DNA from 2 places in the Acinetobacter sp. S40 genome. Region 2 is predicted to be linked to the other one. Evidence: riboswitches for the same ligand, from Rfam matches in the RefSeq annotation. Region 2 holds a riboswitch; the other holds the start of a gene.
The links. A riboswitch is a leader RNA that binds a small molecule or an ion and turns the genes downstream of it on or off. The one in region 2 is predicted to bind fluoride.
Positions count from the first base shown of each region.

Region 1: it holds a riboswitch for fluoride, as region 2 does, so the genes downstream of both, IAE19_RS06535 (DUF190 domain-containing protein) here and crcB (fluoride efflux transporter CrcB) in region 2, are expected to answer to the same signal.

Region 1 covers NZ_JACVTU010000003.1:310,696-319,884, reverse strand. Annotated here, with positions in the region: gene kdpB (potassium-transporting ATPase subunit KdpB) at 1-1,643, opposite strand, end outside; gene kdpA (potassium-transporting ATPase subunit KdpA) at 1,657-3,354, opposite strand; gene IAE19_RS06560 (2-amino-4-hydroxy-6-hydroxymethyldihydropteridine diphosphokinase) at 3,637-4,092, opposite strand; gene folB (dihydroneopterin aldolase) at 4,049-4,429, opposite strand; gene IAE19_RS06550 (ABC1 kinase family protein) at 4,447-5,745, opposite strand; gene IAE19_RS06545 (HesA/MoeB/ThiF family protein) at 5,793-6,533, opposite strand; gene ppa (inorganic diphosphatase) at 6,722-7,261, opposite strand; gene IAE19_RS06535 (DUF190 domain-containing protein) at 7,263-7,583, opposite strand; fluoride riboswitch at 7,772-7,838, opposite strand; gene IAE19_RS06530 (hypothetical protein) at 8,013-8,318, shown strand; gene IAE19_RS06525 (ABC1 kinase family protein) at 8,565-9,189, shown strand, end outside.
Region 2 covers NZ_JACVTU010000001.1:383,087-392,275, reverse strand. Annotated here, with positions in the region: gene IAE19_RS01740 (primosomal protein N') at 1-2,126, shown strand, start outside; gene IAE19_RS01735 (monovalent cation:proton antiporter-2 (CPA2) family protein) at 2,217-4,070, shown strand; gene IAE19_RS01730 (Hsp33 family molecular chaperone HslO) at 4,121-4,996, shown strand; gene IAE19_RS01725 (DUF2147 domain-containing protein) at 5,287-5,715, shown strand; gene IAE19_RS01720 (DnaJ C-terminal domain-containing protein) at 5,918-6,862, shown strand; gene IAE19_RS01715 (chaperone modulator CbpM) at 6,874-7,203, shown strand; gene crcB (fluoride efflux transporter CrcB) at 7,257-7,637, opposite strand; fluoride riboswitch at 7,707-7,776, opposite strand; gene IAE19_RS01705 (magnesium transporter CorA family protein) at 7,824-9,047, opposite strand.

The sequences.
Region 1 (9,189 bases), on a different contig from region 2:
TTAGTTGGATCAGAATCCAGATCTACCATATTGCCCGCTTCTTTAGCTGCCTGAGTACCCGAATTCATCGCCAAACCAATATCGGCTTGTGCCAAAGCTGGAGCATCATTGGTTCCATCACCCACCATTGCAACCAAATGACCATTTTGTTGTTCTTTGCGGATACAAGCTAGCTTATCTTCAGGACGAGCCTCAGCAATATAGTCATCTACACCCGCTTCTGCTGCAATCGCTGCGGCAGTCAATGGATTATCTCCCGTGACCATGATGGTTTTAATGCCCATTTCACGCAGACGAGCAAACTTTTCTTTAATACCAGGTTTAATTACATCAGATAGTTCAATCACGCCCAAAATATGATGCTGATTGGCAACGACTAGAGGAGTTGCACCTTTGGATGCTACTTGCTCAACGCGCGTTATAAGTTCGGCATCGGGTTGAGGATAGTGTACAAATTTCAAAATAGCATCCAGCGCCCCTTTACGGATTTGCTGACCATTTTCCAGATTGACCCCAGAAATACGCGATGAAGCATTAAACGCGATAAATTCAGCATGTTCAGGTTCATCCGCTTGCAAACCTTGCTCTTTCGCCAATTTAACAATCGATTTTCCTTCAGGTGTGGGATCCGCGAGAGAGCAAACCCATGCTGCCGCTCTTAAATCAGCCTCAGTAACCGAAGTTAAAGAATAAAACGCGGTCGCCTGACGGTCACCATATGTAATCGTGCCTGTTTTATCCAAAAGTAAAACGTCAATATCACCTGCGACCTCAACCGCCTTACCCGATTTGGCCAACACATTAGCTTTCAGCGCACGATTCATCCCTGCGATACCAATAGCAGGTAGTAAACCGCCAATCGTAGTTGGAATCAGACATACCAGCAATGCCACCAATACCACAGGACTGATACTGATATGCAAATAACTGGCGATAAAAGGCAAGCTAAGCACCACCATGACAAAAGTTAGGGTCATCACCATGAGTAAAATGCCCAATGCAATTTCATTCGGTGTTTTCTGACGATTTGAACCTTCGACTAGGGCGATCATTCGATCCAAAAAACTATTACCCGAATCTGCAGTCACTTGCACAACAATACGATCGGTCAGGACTTTGGTTCCGCCAATTACACCTGAACGGTCCGTACCAGCTTCACGTAATACTGGTGCAGACTCGCCTGTTACCGCTGCTTCATTAATCGTAGCAAAACCTTCAATAATCTCCCCATCAGCAGGAATGAGTTCACCCGCCTGAATCTCAATCAGGTCATTGATTTGAAGTTGTGTTGCAGCAATTTCTTGTACAGTACGGCTTTGTAATGAATCCAGCTTACGTGCCACCAAATTTTGCCGTGCCTGACGTAATGAAGAAGCCTGTCCTCGTCCTCTCGCCTCAGCAATTGCCTTAGCATAGTTAGCAAAAAGAACCGTGATAAATAAGATAATAGTGACCAAACTACCAAACAACCATTCGGTATAACCTGCCACTGTACTAAACGCAGTAATGAGCGTACCTAACCAGACAATACCCATGACTGGGTTTTTCAGCATGTGTTGAGGAAGCAATTTTATAAATGAACTTTTAATGGCTTCACTACGTTGCTGACTAAGCTGTTGTTGCGATTGAACTTGAGTTGACATAATGTATTCCTCCTTAGCCTAACTGCATACTGAGATAGTCAGCAATTGGCCCAAGGACTAAAATCGGCATAAATTGCAACAAGGTTAAGGTGATCACGATAGCGATTAAGGTCAGTGAAAATGTGGGTGTTTCAACTTTTAGACTGCCTGAAGTTTCTGGTGCCTGACGTTTTTGTGCCAATCGAACTGCAATCATCAATGGAATGATCAAAGCAGGAAAGCGTCCCAGCAATAAAACTATGCTACAACTCAAATTCCACCAGATCGTATTATCCCCTAAGCCCTCAAAGCCAGAACCATTATTGGCAAAAGCTGAAACGTATTCATAAAACACCTGACTAATGCCGTGTGCGCCGACATTACTGATACCTGATATCGCAGGATTGGTCAGCGTGATGGCCGTAAATATTAAAATCACCATTGGTTGCAACAAAATAAGTATTGCTAATAACTTGATTTCCGCAGCTTCAATTTTTCGTCCAAATAACTCAGGTGTCCGCCCTGTCATCAATCCCGCGATAAAAACCGTCAATAAGAGATACACCATGAACTGCTGCAAACCACAGCCAATTCCCCCCCAAATGGCATTGATTAACATATTGCTCAAGGCAATCAAGCCTGTTAATGGCGCAGAGGAATCATGCATCATATTGACAGAACCATTATTCACCTGCGTGGTTAGCGCTGCCCAAAGTGCAGATGACGCTGCACCAAAGCGTTGTTCTTTGCCTTCCATTAAGGTGATTTGATGAGCAGTTGCAGATAAACTTTCTGACCAGATGGCTGCCGTAGCAGAAATTACAGACATCAGTAACATGGTTCCAAATACAAACACAGCCAAGCGTCGACGTTTTGTGAAATATCCCACCATAAAAATCAGGGAAACTGGAATCAACAAAATCGCCAGCATTTCCAAAAAATTTGAAAATGGCGTTGGGTTTTCCAGCGGCACACTACTATTTGGCCCATACCAGCCACCGCCATTGCTACCTAACTGTTTAATTGCCACCATAGGCGCCACAGGACCGAGTGGTATTTTTTGTATTTGTTTTTCTACAGAATGATCCAGTACTTGTACTTCTGGGCCACCCTGAAACGTGGCGGGTACACCTTGCCAGTTCAACAATAATGACCAAATCAGACATAATGGCATTAAAAAACGAACAGTCGGACGAACCATATCTGCCCAGTAATTGCCCAATTGAATAGAATTTGAAGTTAGATTTTCATTACGTTTTTCTTGAAGAAAAAAAGCCCGCAGTGTGGCTACCGCCAAAGCCAGTCCCATAATAGGGGTGATCACTTGAAGCCCAACAATCGCCGTCATTTGCGAGAAATAAGATAACTGCGCCTGACCAGAATAATGTTGCTGATTGGTATTGGTTAAAAATGAAATACTCGTATGCAATGCCAAATCCCAACTCATATTCGGCGCATGATCTGGATTAAGCGGCAGCCCAGCCTGCGTCATAAAAATGGACATGGATAAAACAAACAATACTGAACAGCTTATAAGAAAAGCACTGACATAATGTCGTAGATTCATTTGCTGATAAGGCTGTATGCCTAAAATCTTATAAATAGGTTTTTCGATCCAACTGAACAGTACATCAGATTTCATCGGTTGATATGTCATAACCTGAGCCAGATATTTTCCTAGCGGCCAAGCCAAAGCAATTACAACCCCAATTAATATAATAAGTTCTAACATGATAAAATCTCCTGTTGCAGCAGGAAATTTTCCAACTGAAATTTGAAAAATGTTTGAAGACTTATATGATCTTGCCCTGCGAATGCAGGCCTTAAAATGCTACCGGAATTAACGCTAGACATTATTGCATTCCTAAAAATGAAACGGATTTCCCGAAGTCAAGTATGCGTATAATGTCCGTAAACTCTCCATTGCAGAGAATTTGAGCGGCATAAATTTTGCGTAAATTTTTTAAAAAGGCAAAAAGTTAAAATGATTTCGCCATAACGCCATACCAATTAATTACAAATTAGCTTTTGTTGGCAGATGAAAATTAAATTTAGGAAAATAATAGTCTAGAACCTGAAACGCGGGATCAGGCCAAAGCTCATAAAGTGGAATTTTAACATCTAAGGCCAGTGGTAACTTTTTCGGATTAAATTGCATTTTGTTTAAATCTGTCCCAAATGCGATCAAATCAATATCCAGAGAAATATGATGCGATGGACGAATACGTGCCGATTCTGCCTCTAGTTGCTTCAAGGCTACTTCAATCTGTGATTTAGTTTTGAGAGATTTTAATAAACAGGCTGAATTCCAGTAGTCTGCTCCGACTCCATCGCGGCAAGGAATTTGATAGACATGCGAAAACTGCACTTCCCCCCATGATCGAATAGTTTGATAGGCGGTTTGAAAATGTTGTTCTGGATCAAGATTACTCGCCAGTGCTAGGGCGAAAATCGTTTCGTTGGCGTTCAAGGCGAATTCCTACAGAATTGGCTTCTGCAATAATGGCAGGCTTACGAATGGTAATACGAATAGATACAATCGCTGGAAAGGTATCAAAAAGCACCGTTAAAACGAGCTGAGCCGCATGCTCAATCAGTTTTGGTTGTGCTTTTTGAATGGTTTTTGCAGCAAGCTCACAGATCTGGGCATAGTTTAAGGTATCCTCCAGCTCATCTGAGAGTGCTGCTTTGTTTAAATCAACATGGATGTTTAAATCAAGCATTAAAGGTTGAATAATTTGCCGTTCCCAGCTAAAACAGCCAATTACAGTATTGACCTTTAAACCTTCAATAACAATGGCATCCATGATAATCCAACTCAAAATTAATGTTTAAACAACGATTGTGGCTCTATAGTTTGAACCATTTTCAAACGCTGGTCTGCATAAATATCCGTATAAGGTGCTAGGACGCGCATAAAACGATCAAAATACAGCATTTGTTTAAACAATAAGGCAAAATCACGCGGAAATTTAATTCCATGACGTTCCCCAACTGCCACCATATCTAACATAATATCGTTTAAATCAGACGGCTTAGAGGTCAAAATTTCTTGTGGGTCTGCCAATAACACGCCACTAAATAAACGTTCAAGATCACGTGCCAAAACATTAGTATCAATTTTGGTATGAGTCATGCCCATTTTCAGCATATTTTCAGCCATTGCAGTGTAATCGGTTTTTTGTAAAGCATCCATAAAGGCTAAACAAGCTGTCCAGACTTGAGGATTAAGTTGCCCAACAATACCAAAATCAATGAAACCAATACGACCATCTTCAAGCAACATGAGGTTACCCGCATGTAAATCTGCATGAAAACTCTTGCAAAGCATCAAACTGCCAAACCACGTATTCATCGCGGTAATTAATACCTGTGACGGGTCTTTGGCATATTTTTTTACTACATCAAAATCAGTTAAAGACACGCCATATAAACGTTCCATCGTCAATACACGGCGTGTTGAAAATTGATGATAAACTTTCGGTGCAGTCGCCGCCTGATTATTCGTGATTTGAAGATATTCCACAAAATCATCTAAATTTTGCGCTTCTTCAATAAAATCTACTTCACGTACCATTCTGGTTTTAATTTCATCAACAATTTCTGAAAGTGAAGCAAATTTCACCTTCGGAATAGCTTTTTCCAGCATTTTCGTGGCCCAATGCACCACGTTCAAGTCGGTATATAAAATGGTTTCGACACCAGGTTTTTGTACTTTAATCACCACATTTTCACCCGTGGTCAATTTAGCAGCATGCACCTGTGCAATCGAAGCTGATGCTAATGGTGTTTCATCAATCGAAGCAAAAATTTCACTCAGGTCACGACCTGCAAACTCAGTTGCCAGCACGTCCTGAATATAGCTAAATGGCAAAGTAGGTGTCTGATCTAGACAGCCCTGAAATTCCTCCACATATTCACGTGGAAAAAGTGAAGGAGTGCTAGCAATGAATTGACCTAATTTAATATAAGTCGAGCCCAGAGATTCAAAAGTTTCACGCATAAGCTTGGCATTACTTGGCTTTTCAGTCGCATATTTAATGCCCGCTTTGGCTGCCACCACAGCAGTTTCACCAATACGCGCAACGGAACGTAGCCCGTCAAACAGAATATTTTTTTTCATATCATTCAATGTGATTTAGTTTATCGAGGCAGTGTATCAAACTTCATTTAGTTTACCGATAAACTTGCCTGACAAATTGGACAATTTGTATCTTTTTCAAAATGAAGAATACGTTGTTTAAGAGTTAAACCATCCCAAAGCAAGAGCTTGTTTTTTAAAGGCGTCAAATTTAATCCTAAAAACAGCAAAGTGTGATGCGCTTGTAATGACGCTATCATGACAGGAGTCGTTGCAAGTACGCCTGATTCAGCACAACGTAATCCCTCATCGCTATGTTGTTCTTTAGGAAATAGGCATTCGTAGCAAGCCGACTCTGCATCTACCATAAATAACTGCCCCTGAAAGCCAATGGCGGAAGCACTAATTAATGGAACAGAATGCTTTTTGCAGGCAGCATTGGCTAAATAACGTGTAGTGAAATTATCACATCCGTCTAAAACCAGATCCTGCTGTTGAATCAACTGGTCTACATTCGTGGGATCTAGCCGAACAGTTAAATATTCAATATGAATGTAGGGATTGATTTGCATCAGCCGTTTTGCTAGAACTTCTGCTTTATACTGTCCAATATCGTCAGGTGTAAACGCTATTTGTCGCTGTAGATTACTCACTTCAATAATGTCTGCATCAATTATAGTGAGTTTCCCAACACCTGCACGAGCCAATAATTCTGCACTCGTACAACCTATTCCACCTGCACCGATAATCAGAACATTTGCCAGCTTCAACCGTTCCTGAGCGTCTATATCCCAACCATCCAGAAGAATCTGACGACTATATAAATGCATTTCGCTGTCACTGAGTTCCAGCTCAGAATTTAGCTGATCATTCACTTATTTATGCTCATCACTATTTAAGTATTGTCTATTATAAAAAGAATAGCGCGTCATTTAATATTTTATTTTATCTAATTGAATTTTAAAAAAATGAACAAGGGCTGCCCAAGCAGCTCCTGTTTTATCAAATATAGGATGTCTTAAATATCTTTGTGGGGCTCATAAGCCGCGACGGATTTTCTGATTTCTTCCTGTGCCTCAGCCAAGTCACCCCAGCCTCTAAATTTAACCCATTTCTCAGGTTCAATGTCTTTGTAATGTTCAAAGAAATGCTGAATACGCGCTAGACTCGAAGATGGTAAATCGTCCAGACTCTGAACCCCTTCATATAAAGAACTAAGTTTACTATGCGGCACAGCAATAATTTTCGCATCAATGCCGTGTTCATCTTCCATATACATAATGCCCACTGGACGACTGCGAATAACACTACCACTTACTACTGGATAAGGCGCAAAAACCAGTACATCCAATGGATCACCATCATCACTTAATGTTTGCGGAATATAACCATAATTCTCAGGATAGCTCATGGCGGTAAACAAAAACCGATCTACAAATAATGCATCAAACTCTTTATTGACTTCATATTTAATCGGCAAGCTATCTTTAGCAATTTCAATGATGGTATAAAAATCATCAGGAGGATTAATCCCTGCCCTTACATTTTTAAAGCTCATTTTATTCTCCCGACCCAATTACGCCAAACTCCACATCAAGCTTCACATAAAATAATTCAAGCTCAATTTCTTTTAGATAAGCAAATAATTGCTCAGACTCTTGTGCCGTTAATATAAACTGAATCAAAACTGGCTGATCCACCATTTCAAAAAACCCTGCTGAATGAAACTTACCACGATGATCCAGCCCTTCACGACCATTAACCACCGTAGCACCACGTAAATTCATTTTTTTTGCGACATCCAATAGCCAGCGATGAATCGGGATGCCCTCCTGAGTCACGCTTAATTGGGAATAGAAAGTAATTTGATATCCTTGCATTTTTTCTCGCTCTTTTTTTAAAGTTAAAAGTCTGCTCTTTTTTGAATAAGCGTCATAAATGCAAAGGATGAAATATTTTAAAGCGCCGTATAGGAACACTTTTTTTAGCAATAAAGATAAATATTATTTTCATTATTTACTCCAATTTTGAAAATCAGAGTAAGCACCTACGCCCTCTGATCTATCAGAAGTTCGTAGGCATCATTAGTCATTATGACGGTTTGTATAAGGGGGAATGCCATCCCCTTTTATGGTAATTAATATAGCAAAAAAAAGAAAATGTGGAGAACTTTTCACTATTCAATAACAATTTTTATCGCTTTAAATTTGTACTTTCATGAAATTGCTTTAAACTAAATTTCTAATGAAAGTCGCTTTTATACGTGATTTCTCCCCCTTCCTTTTTACTTTGTCATATAGTTTGAGTCAATGAGTTATAAACACAATAATCTTTTAGCAATGCGTGAAAACTACTGGAATGATATTGATTCCAGTCATGTCATCGCGGAGAAACAATTTTTTTGTAACACTCTGAATGAGTATGGGATTTTTGAAAATGCCACATTAGAAGATGCTAAATATTTTTTCTTCACGCTGCCCAGCATTATTATTGTTAAAGGTTATGCGCTAGGTTTTATGCATAAAACCGTTCAGACTATGATTGATCAGCATATTTTGAGTCATGTTGAACAACTTAAGACGCGACAACTATTTAAAATTCAATTTCGCCAATAACAACCTTAAATTTATTGAGGACTTTTACGACAATTTTTTGGCTGAATTTAACCCTAAATCAGATCATCGTCTGCATTAATTTTGAGAATATATTGTTCTCTTCGCTATATAAATGAACATTTTTTGTACTTTTCTGATGTTTCGGATAAACATTCTTTCTCTCTAACTGTTTTAATACGGTTATAGCATGTAATATTCGCTACTATGATAATCATTGACTGTGCATGACTTTAGCAAGGATTTTATATGTCTGATCAGAACGATAAGCTCAAGAACCTAAAAACATCTTCTATGGATCGACGCTTATCTATCGCTAAAGCCTCATTGCTGGCGGGTACTCGCTGGGCAACGGCAAACGCATCTTCTCTTTTCTCAAGTGAAGAAGAAAAAGAGAAAAAACGTAAAAAAGCGATGGCTGAACAGGCAAATTATCTGGTTTCAGAAATCGGTAAGCTAAAAGGTTCTATCGTCAAAATTGGGCAAATGATGGCTCTTTATGGCGAACATTTTTTACCTGACGAAATTACTCAAGCGTTAAATACACTAAATAATCAAACTGTTGCCCTCGCGTGGCCTGCGATAAAAGAACATTTGCAAGAGCAACTAGGTGATAAAATTCATGACCTTACTATTGACCATGAACCCATTGGTACAGCTTCACTTGCTCAAGTACACCGCGCGACTCGTAAATCAGATGGCTTAGAACTGGTCTTAAAAATTCAATACCCGGGTGTTGCTGAAGCGATTGATTCAGATATGAGCTTATTTAAAAATATGCTCAAGCTTACTCGTATGGTGCCTCAAACCCGTGAATTTGATCAATGGTTTGAAGAAGTTCGTGAAATGATGCATCGTGAAGTTAGTTACGATA
Region 2 (9,189 bases):
ATCAACACGCTCAAATTGGTGCACGTGTGGCTATTTCTTTTGGTCGGCAAAAATTGATCGGCATCATTATTGAGAAAATCAGTCCAGATACTCCGCTTGACCCTCGTTTTCAGCTCAAAGCCATTTCTGAACTTCTTGATGATGACGCGATTCTAGACGAGAAAGTTTTAACTTTATTGACATGGTCGGCTCAGTATTATCAATTTCCAATCGGTGAAGTCATACCAGCCGCATTGCCAGCATTGTTACGACAAGGCAAAGCTTTGGATATATTGGCGCATATCTGGAAAATCAAACCCTGTGATGATGCAGAAGCCAAGCTTAAACGTTCACAAAAACAGTTTGAAGCGTACCAAATTTTAAAACTTCATCCCGCTGGAACAACTGAAAATATTTTAAATTTAAGTGGTGTGGAAACAGCAACATTAAAATCTTTGGCAAAGAAAGATTTAGTGGAATGCCATTTAGAACCACAAGATTTTAAGCCCACTCCCGTGCAATTGGCACAAATGCCTCTTAAGCCCAATGATGATCAGAAAAAAGCCATCGAGCAAGTTGTTCATTCGCTTAATCATTATCAAGCTTACTTACTGGACGGTTTAACAGGTAGCGGTAAAACTGAAGTTTATTTACAAATTATGCATGAGGTACTGAAACGAGGACAACAAGTACTGGTTTTAGTACCCGAAATTGGACTGACTCCACAAACCATTGCGCGTTTTAAATCGCGTTTTCATGGGGATGTAGTGATGATGCATTCTGGCTTAAACGAATCAAAACGCCTGCAAGCATGGCAACAAGCAAAAATGGGCAAAGCTTCGATTATTTTAGGGACTCGTTCTGCAATTTATACTCCCTTACACAATCTTGGTCTGATTATTCTCGATGAAGAGCACGATATTTCCTATAAGCAACAAGAAGGCTTTCGTTATCATGCACGGGACGTTGCTTTGTATCGGGGACATCTGGAAAACTGCCCTGTTATTCTAGGATCAGCCACACCAAGTATTGACAGTTATCATCTGGTCGAACAAGAAAAATTAAAACTGCTACAACTCAATCAACGTGCAGGCATAGCACTTATGCCCAAAATGCATGTCATTGATTTAAAAGTTGCAAAGAAAAAGCATGGTTTAAGTCAGCCGCTACTTGAACAAATACAAAGAACGCTCGATAAAAAAGAACAGGTGTTAATTTTTTTGAATCGACGTGGATATGCGCCGGTCTTGGTGTGTGAGAGTTGTGGCTGGCAAGCCAATTGCCCACATTGTGATGCACACTTCACGTTGCACACCCAACCTTATTCTTATCTGCATTGTCACCACTGCGGGACGATTCAGCGCTTGCCTGATCAATGCCCCGAATGCCAGCATCAGACTCTAAAAACCCTCGGCATGGGAACAGGCAAGGTTGAAGAACATCTGAATGAACTCTTTCCAGATTATGATGTTATTCGAGTGGATCGTGACAGTACCAGTCGAGTGGGAAGCTGGCAGAAAATTTATGACCGGATTCAGCAGAATAAACCAGTCATCTTACTAGGAACTCAAATGTTGGCTAAAGGCCATCATTTTCCCTATGTCACGCTCGTTGCAATATTAGATATTGATGCAGGCTTACTGTCTGTTGATATTCGTGCGCCAGAACGTACCGCACAATTGATCGTACAAGTCTCGGGTCGTGCGGGCCGTGGTGAACATAAAGGTGAAGTTTACTTACAAACATTAAGACCTGACCACCCAATGCTAACGACATTAATCGAGAAAGACTATCGTGCTGTGGCCAAACATATGCTGCAAGAGCGTAAAACAGCACTTTTTCCACCCTATCGTTACGCTGTGCTAATTCGTTCAGAGTCCAGAAATCGTGACTATAGTCAGCAGTTTTTAGCTGAAATTGCGGTACAATTACAAACGCTTGCACAACAAAGCATTGATATCTGGGGGCCTATTCCCGCACCAATGGAACGCAAAGCTGGACGTTATCGCGCACATATGGTGATATTGTCGCAAGATCGCGCACGGATGCATTTCTTTTTACGACAATGGTGGGCGCATGTGGTACATCTGCCGAAGCAACATCAATTACGTTTATCGATCGATGTTGATCCGCAAGAGTTTAACTAAAACGCTCAACACCATACATCTATAATCTTTAAAATGATGTTTATACTGGTTGAAGAAAAGAAACCAGACTCTAAACGATCAGGGTAATTCATGTCGTTATTACTACAAATCACGATTTTTTTAGGCGCAGCTTTACTCTTGGTACCATTAGGTAAACGCTTTGGGATCGCCACAGTTCTAGGTTATCTCTTTACTGGTATTTTACTTGGGCCAAGTGTTTTAAATATCGCCAGCGATGCCAATGCGATTATGCATCTGGCTGATTTTGGTGTGATTTTGCTGATGTTTATTATTGGCCTAGAACTGCGTCCACAACGCTTATGGGAAATGCGGCATTCCATTTTCGTTATGGGGAGCATGCAAGTTGTGATTACAGGCGTGGTCTTAATGGCAATTCTTCTGTTGCTGTTCAAACAAAGTCCTGTTAGCAGTTTTGTCATTGGTTTTGCTCTGGCTCTTTCATCCACCGCCTTTATCTTGCAATTGCTTAGTGAAAAGCAACAACTCAATACGACTTATGGGCAATCTTCTTTTTCCATTCTATTGTTTCAGGACATTGCGGCAATTCCGCTTTTGGCCCTAATTCCACTCCTCGCTGGCACACAGACCACGCATCATGGAATAGCTTATTTTGCGGCTATTATTGCAATGTTTACGGGTTTATTCCTCTTTAGTCGTTATATTTTGCGTTATTTTTTCCGCTTCGTTGCCCGTAGCGGTGCAAATGAACTGATTACCGCAGTGGGCTTATTTATTGTAATGGCTGTGGTTCTACTGATGGATTTATTAGGAATCAGCACCACACTGGGCGCATTTTTAACAGGTGTACTACTGGCAGATTCTGAGTTTCGTCATGAGCTTGAAGCCAGCATAGCGCCCTTCAAGGGATTACTGCTTGGTCTATTTTTTATGACTGTTGGGATGACCACCCAGATTTCACTTTTTGTCGATATGCCGTGGCTGATTATTGGGGGTGCGATCAGTTTAATGCTCATAAAGCTGATCGTTTTAACGGTAATTGCACGATTTAATCAGTATAGTTGGAAAAATAGCCTGCTGATGGGAACCTGTTTAGCACAAGGTGGTGAATTTGCCTTTGTTGTACTTAGTGCAGCCAAAAGTGAAAAAGTGCTGACTCAAGCGCTGGTGGAACCCGTCACCCTGATCGTCACATTATCCATGATGCTAACTCCAGTTTTATATTGGTTAATTACTTCTAAAATTATTCCTGTTATTTTTAAGGATAAAATACCCGAGTACGATGATATCCCTGCCCATGATCACCCTATTATTATTGCGGGGTTTGGTCGTTTTGGACAAATTATTGCGCGTATCGCACGGTTGCATCATTTTAGTTTTACCGCCATTGATAACAATATGCAGCGCATTGATTTCGTACGTCGCTACGGTGGAACTCTGTATTATGGTGATGTGACTCAACCCGATATTCTACGCGCGGCAGGGATTGAAAAAGCCAGAATCTTTGTTTTATCGATTGACGATGTTGAAGACAATATGAATGTGGCACGACACATTCGCCTGAATTATCCTGAACTTAGACTATTTGTACGAGCAAGAGATCGACATCATGTTCATTTACTGCGCGATTTAGGCATCGAATATATCTGGCGTGAAACCTATTTATCCTCACTCGGCATGGCTTATCGAGTCTTGTGTGATTTAGGTATTCCAGCTCAACAAGCCTATGAAAATATCGAAACTTTTCGGGATTATGATGAAAAATTGCTGGCAAGGCAGCAAAGCATCTATACCGATGAACAAAAAATCGTTGAAACTCACCGTGATATGCTTGCCGAACTGGAACATTTATTTGAAAGTGATGCTCGTGATCAACCCGTCAGTACAGGTGTAAATCTAAAACGCAGTTTAGAAAACGCTACACAAAATCATCGTATTGATGTGACACGGGATGATCCACAATGACTTGTGTTTTACAATACAGACACCATTAAGACAGGGTTATGGAGAAAAATATGTCTGATCTACGCCAACGTTTTTATATTGAGGACTGCCCTGTTCGTGGAGAAGTCGTTCATCTTGAGGAAGCCTTGCAAACTATTCTGGCGCAACGCAACTATATGCCCGCCGTCAAAGCGTTACTCGGAGAAATGTTAAGTGCCACTGCATTACTTGCCAGTACCTTAAAAATTAAAGGGCGAATTAGCTTACAGATACAGGCTTCAGGTACCTTTAAATGGGCAATGGCAGAATGTAATCACTTGGGTGAAGTACGTGCACTAGCAGATTATGAAGAAGATCCTCATTTTCAGGAAGGTAGTGATAGCAGTGTAGTACTGCGTCATCTGCACAACCCTGTGTTATTTATTAATATTGAACCCGAATTTGGTGAACGTTATCAGGGCATTGTCCCACTAGATCAGCCGACACTGGCAGGTTGCTTAATGCAGTATTATGATTTATCTGCACAGATTCCGACTCACATTGTACTGGCAACCACGGCAAAACGCTCTGGTGGTTTACTCATTCAATTATTGCCACGAAATAATGAAGAAGAACAAAAACTAGTGGATGAAGATATCTGGCCTCGTTTGACTATGCTGACTGAAACATTGAAGGCAGAGGAATTGACTGAACTTTCTGCCAATGAAATTTTGTATCGTCTTTACAATGAAGAACAAGTGCGATTGCCTGAAGTTGAGCACCTCAAATTTGGCTGCACCTGCTCGAAAGAACGCTGTGCCGAAGCTTTAATCCAGATTGGTGTCGAATCGGTACGTGAAACGCTTGCAGAGCAAAACCCTATTTGTATGGATTGTCAGTTCTGTAATACTCAATATAGCTTTACCGCGGAAGAAGCATTAGGTTTATTTGGTGAACATTTAAGCTAAACCTTCAACAGCATTTATTTTAAATATGCCCTGTAGTTATACGGGGCTTTTTATTCTCTAAATTTTATAAACTTTGATGATTACACAAAGTCTTTATTTTATGTGAAAAATTGATTTTTATTCTGACATTTTTAAAAAAATATGTGATGCATTTAAACTATAAATATTTGTTTCTATTTGTATTTATATAAAACACCCCTTTAAAATAGAGTTTTTATTCTAAAACAAATTTAATTCATACATCGGGGGATGTACAAAAAATGAAACTTAAGGGAATTTTACTGCTCACAATGACAATACTGACAGCCTATACGCATGCTGAGCAGCCTGATCCAATTGTAGGAAAATGGAAAACGATTGATGATCGGAGTGGTTACTCACGTGCCGATGTAGAAGTGAAGAAAAATCCAAATGGTACCTATACTGGAATTATTATTGAAACGCGTGCAATTCCAGGACGGCCTAAAATGGAAATATGTGAACAATGCCCTGGCGCGTTAAAAGGAAAACCGTTTATTGGTTTACCTTTTGTTTATGACTTCAAACAAAATCCCAATAACCCTTATGAATATATTCAAGGCCATGTACTTGATCCAATTAGCGGCAAAGTCTACCAAGCCAAAGCCAAAATTAACGCATCAGGCAAACATTTGACCTTACGAGGCTATGTTGGAATTTCAGTGGTAGGACGTAGTGTGACATGGATTAAATATCAATAATAAAATTGAAAAAATGATACTAAAAAAATAATTTCAGTAGCTCATCCATAGTGGATAAAGTTTTAAATGAATCACCTAAAAACTTTATCCATTTAAAAATTTGTTTTCCAAATATCAACATTTTAGTATATTTACCGTCTTGTAATTGCTCAGTTCATCACCATAATTAAAAGAAATAAAACCCAATTTTAAAAGAGCTTTTATGGCAAAAAATTACTATGAAGAACTTGGGGTTTCACGTAATGCAACTCCAGATGAAATTAAGAAAAGCTATCGAAAACTTGCACGAAAATATCATCCTGATGTCAGTAAAGAATCTGATTCAGAAGCAAAAATGCAAGCGATCAATGTCGCCTATGACACCTTAAGCAATCCAGAAAAAAAAGCGGAATATGATCAAATGCTAGATCATCCTCAAGGCTTTGCAGGGTTTGGACAAAATGGTCAGGGTGCGGCGAGTGGTTTTGATGGTGCGCAATTTTACCGTCAGGGTAATGCTTCTGACTTTCAGGGCTTTGAAGATCTATTCGGTCGTTTTGGCTCAGGTTTTGGTGGGGGCGATTACCAATATCAACGCCAAAAACGGAGTCATCGTGGTGAAGATCAACATGCTAGCATCGAAGTAGATGTGGAGATTGCATATCATGGAACAACTCAAAATATCACGCTTCAAATTCCAACTGTCAATGCTTATGGCGAGCCTGAGGTTCAACGTAAAACTTTACAGGTAAAAATCCCAAAAGGCATGAAAGAAGGCCAGCAAATTCGCCTAAGTGGACAAGGCCAAAGTGGAATCAATGGGGGTGAAAATGGTGATCTCTATATTGAAATTCAATATAAAGATACCGATCGCGTGCGTGTAGAAGGCGCGGACGTTTATGCAACGGTGGATGTTACACCTTGGGAAGCTGCACTGGGACAAAAAATTGAAGTCAACACCCCGGCAGGTAAACTCGGTGTTAATTTACCTAAAAATGCAAAAACAGGTCAACAACTTCGCCTGAAAGATAAAGGAATTCCGAATAAAGTACCCGGCAATCTTTATTTGGTGCTGAATATAGTACTGCCTCAGGCCACGACCGAAGAACAACAGCAAGCCTATGAAAATTTTGCTGTAGCCTTTTCATCCTTTACACCCCGTTCATAAGGAGCTGAATGATGCCCACAATTCATTATCGTGAAATCGTATATAGCGGATTGAATGAAGCAGAAATCATTGATGAACAATGTACATTTGATTTGACTCATTTTGCTCAAATCAGTGGTCAAAGTCCCGAATGGATTTTACAACTGATCGACTATGACATTCTATCAGCCTCGGGTCAGCCACAGCAGTATCGTTTTTCTAGCACCGATGTTATCCGCGCTCGACGAGCCTATCGGTTACAACGAGATTTCGATGCCAGTCTTTCAGCAGTTGCAGTCATGTTGGATTTGATTGATGAAGTTCATCATCTACGCCGAAAAATTCGCCCCAATCAATCCTAATCACTCCATTCCTCGCGATCATCTCACTGATCGCGAACTGACTTTTCTTCGATTTAGTGTTGGGTCATCCATTGATAAGACAATAAGCCTAAAATGGTACAAATCAAGGAACCCAGTAAATGAATACAAATCATGAAAATCGCAACTGAAATTTTTTGCTGCTGTAATAAACCTACCACTTCTGCCGAAAAGGTCGAAAAGGTCGTGAGCGCACCACAAAAGCCAGTAATAATAAATAATTTATAATTGGGGCTCAAACTACTGTTGGCAAAAAACGCGATGGCGAAACCAATGATAAAACCACCAATTAAATTGGCCAATAAAGTCCCTAGTGGTATATTTTCAAACGTTGCATTAAATTTTAAGCCGAGAAACCAGCGGGACCAAGCCCCTAATATAGAACCTAGGGCAATAGAAAGAAGTGAATAATACATAATAACCACATGCTCCAAAATCATTTTTATCAAACAGAGCACGTACGCCTACGCTCCCTGTCGAATGAAAGGGTCGTAGGCATCATTAGCCCGTATAAGGGCGGTTTGTAGCAGGAGGAATGCCATCTCCTGTAACTCAAGTCTAACTCAGCAAAATTTAAATGTGAAGTTCACTTACCTTAGGTTCTATTTGAACTTGGTCATTTTTTCAACCTCTTTTAGCGTCTGCTTCAAGGGTTCATACTCTAAAAACCAGAATAAATTAACATTATGCTGGCGTTTTTGCTGTGCCAAGAGTTCAATCACGCTCTTTTCACCACGACCCACTAAATGTTGTCGATAAAAATAATAAAGCAACAATACCGTACACAAAAGCATAACCCCGAGCATCATCCAAAAGCCAAGGGGAGATTTTAGACCGGGAATAAATTCAAAGTTCATCCCATACACACCCGTTAACAACGTTAATGGTGCAAAAACCGCAGTAATAATGGCTAAAATACGCATATTTTCATTGGTCTGATTAGCAATCGCGTTAAAATGCAAATCTATCGCCGACTGAATCGCCATGCGTAATCGTGACGTATGTTTCTGGGTACGTTCCAAGTGGCTAACCAAATCATTCATGCGCACTAATAACAGATCAGGTGACTCTGTGGCATGCTCCCCCATTAAATGATGATAATTCTCAACCAATTCATCTCGTAATTCTTGCAAAGTTTCAATCTGTTCTTCACATAGATTTTCAACTTGCTGAAATGCCATATTTTCCTGAAATAGCTGGGGCCATTGATTAAAACGTTTTCTTCCCTGTAATAATTCTCGTTGCCAGTGTTCAACACGGCGGGTTAATGGAGTTCGTAACTCCAGATAGCCATCAATGATGGTGTTGAGTAACCTCAAGCTTAAATCAATGGGGCTTTGGGGAAGTTTTCTGGGTTTATTTTGTTCTTGTATATTACGCTGTAAAATACTCTGAAAGCGTTGTACATAATTATCTACAGCTTTGTTGCCCTGCTCTCTGACACTGACGAGAATATGTTGACTTACGATAAAGCTAATGGGAGTCGTCGCCAATCCAAAAATACTCTCATGTTGCTCGCCTAAACCATTATTGTTTTCAATATGATCATCTGGTGTAATAATTTTTCTAAAGATGAGAACATCATAATCTTCCATCGTGTCAAAATCACAGGGATGGTCAATATTTAAAATATCACGAATATGAAACTCATTAATCGTGAGTTCTGTCATTGCTCTAATTTTTTGTTGCCATTCTTCAGCATGGTTGACGACATCTTCACGCAAGCAATCCACCCATTGAAAAATCAATGGATGATCAGCTTGATGTTCATGACTTAAAAATACATATTGTTCTGTAGAGTGCCGATAAAAATAATAAATCTGCATAACAATGTCTCTTAATCTCTATTGTTATTTTTAGCATATTTGATTGGATAAAATCTTAACTAAACCACAATTTCCTATAGAGTATTTAAGTATTTTTATCCCACTTATCTCTATACATAATCGCCCTTAAAAGGCACTCATC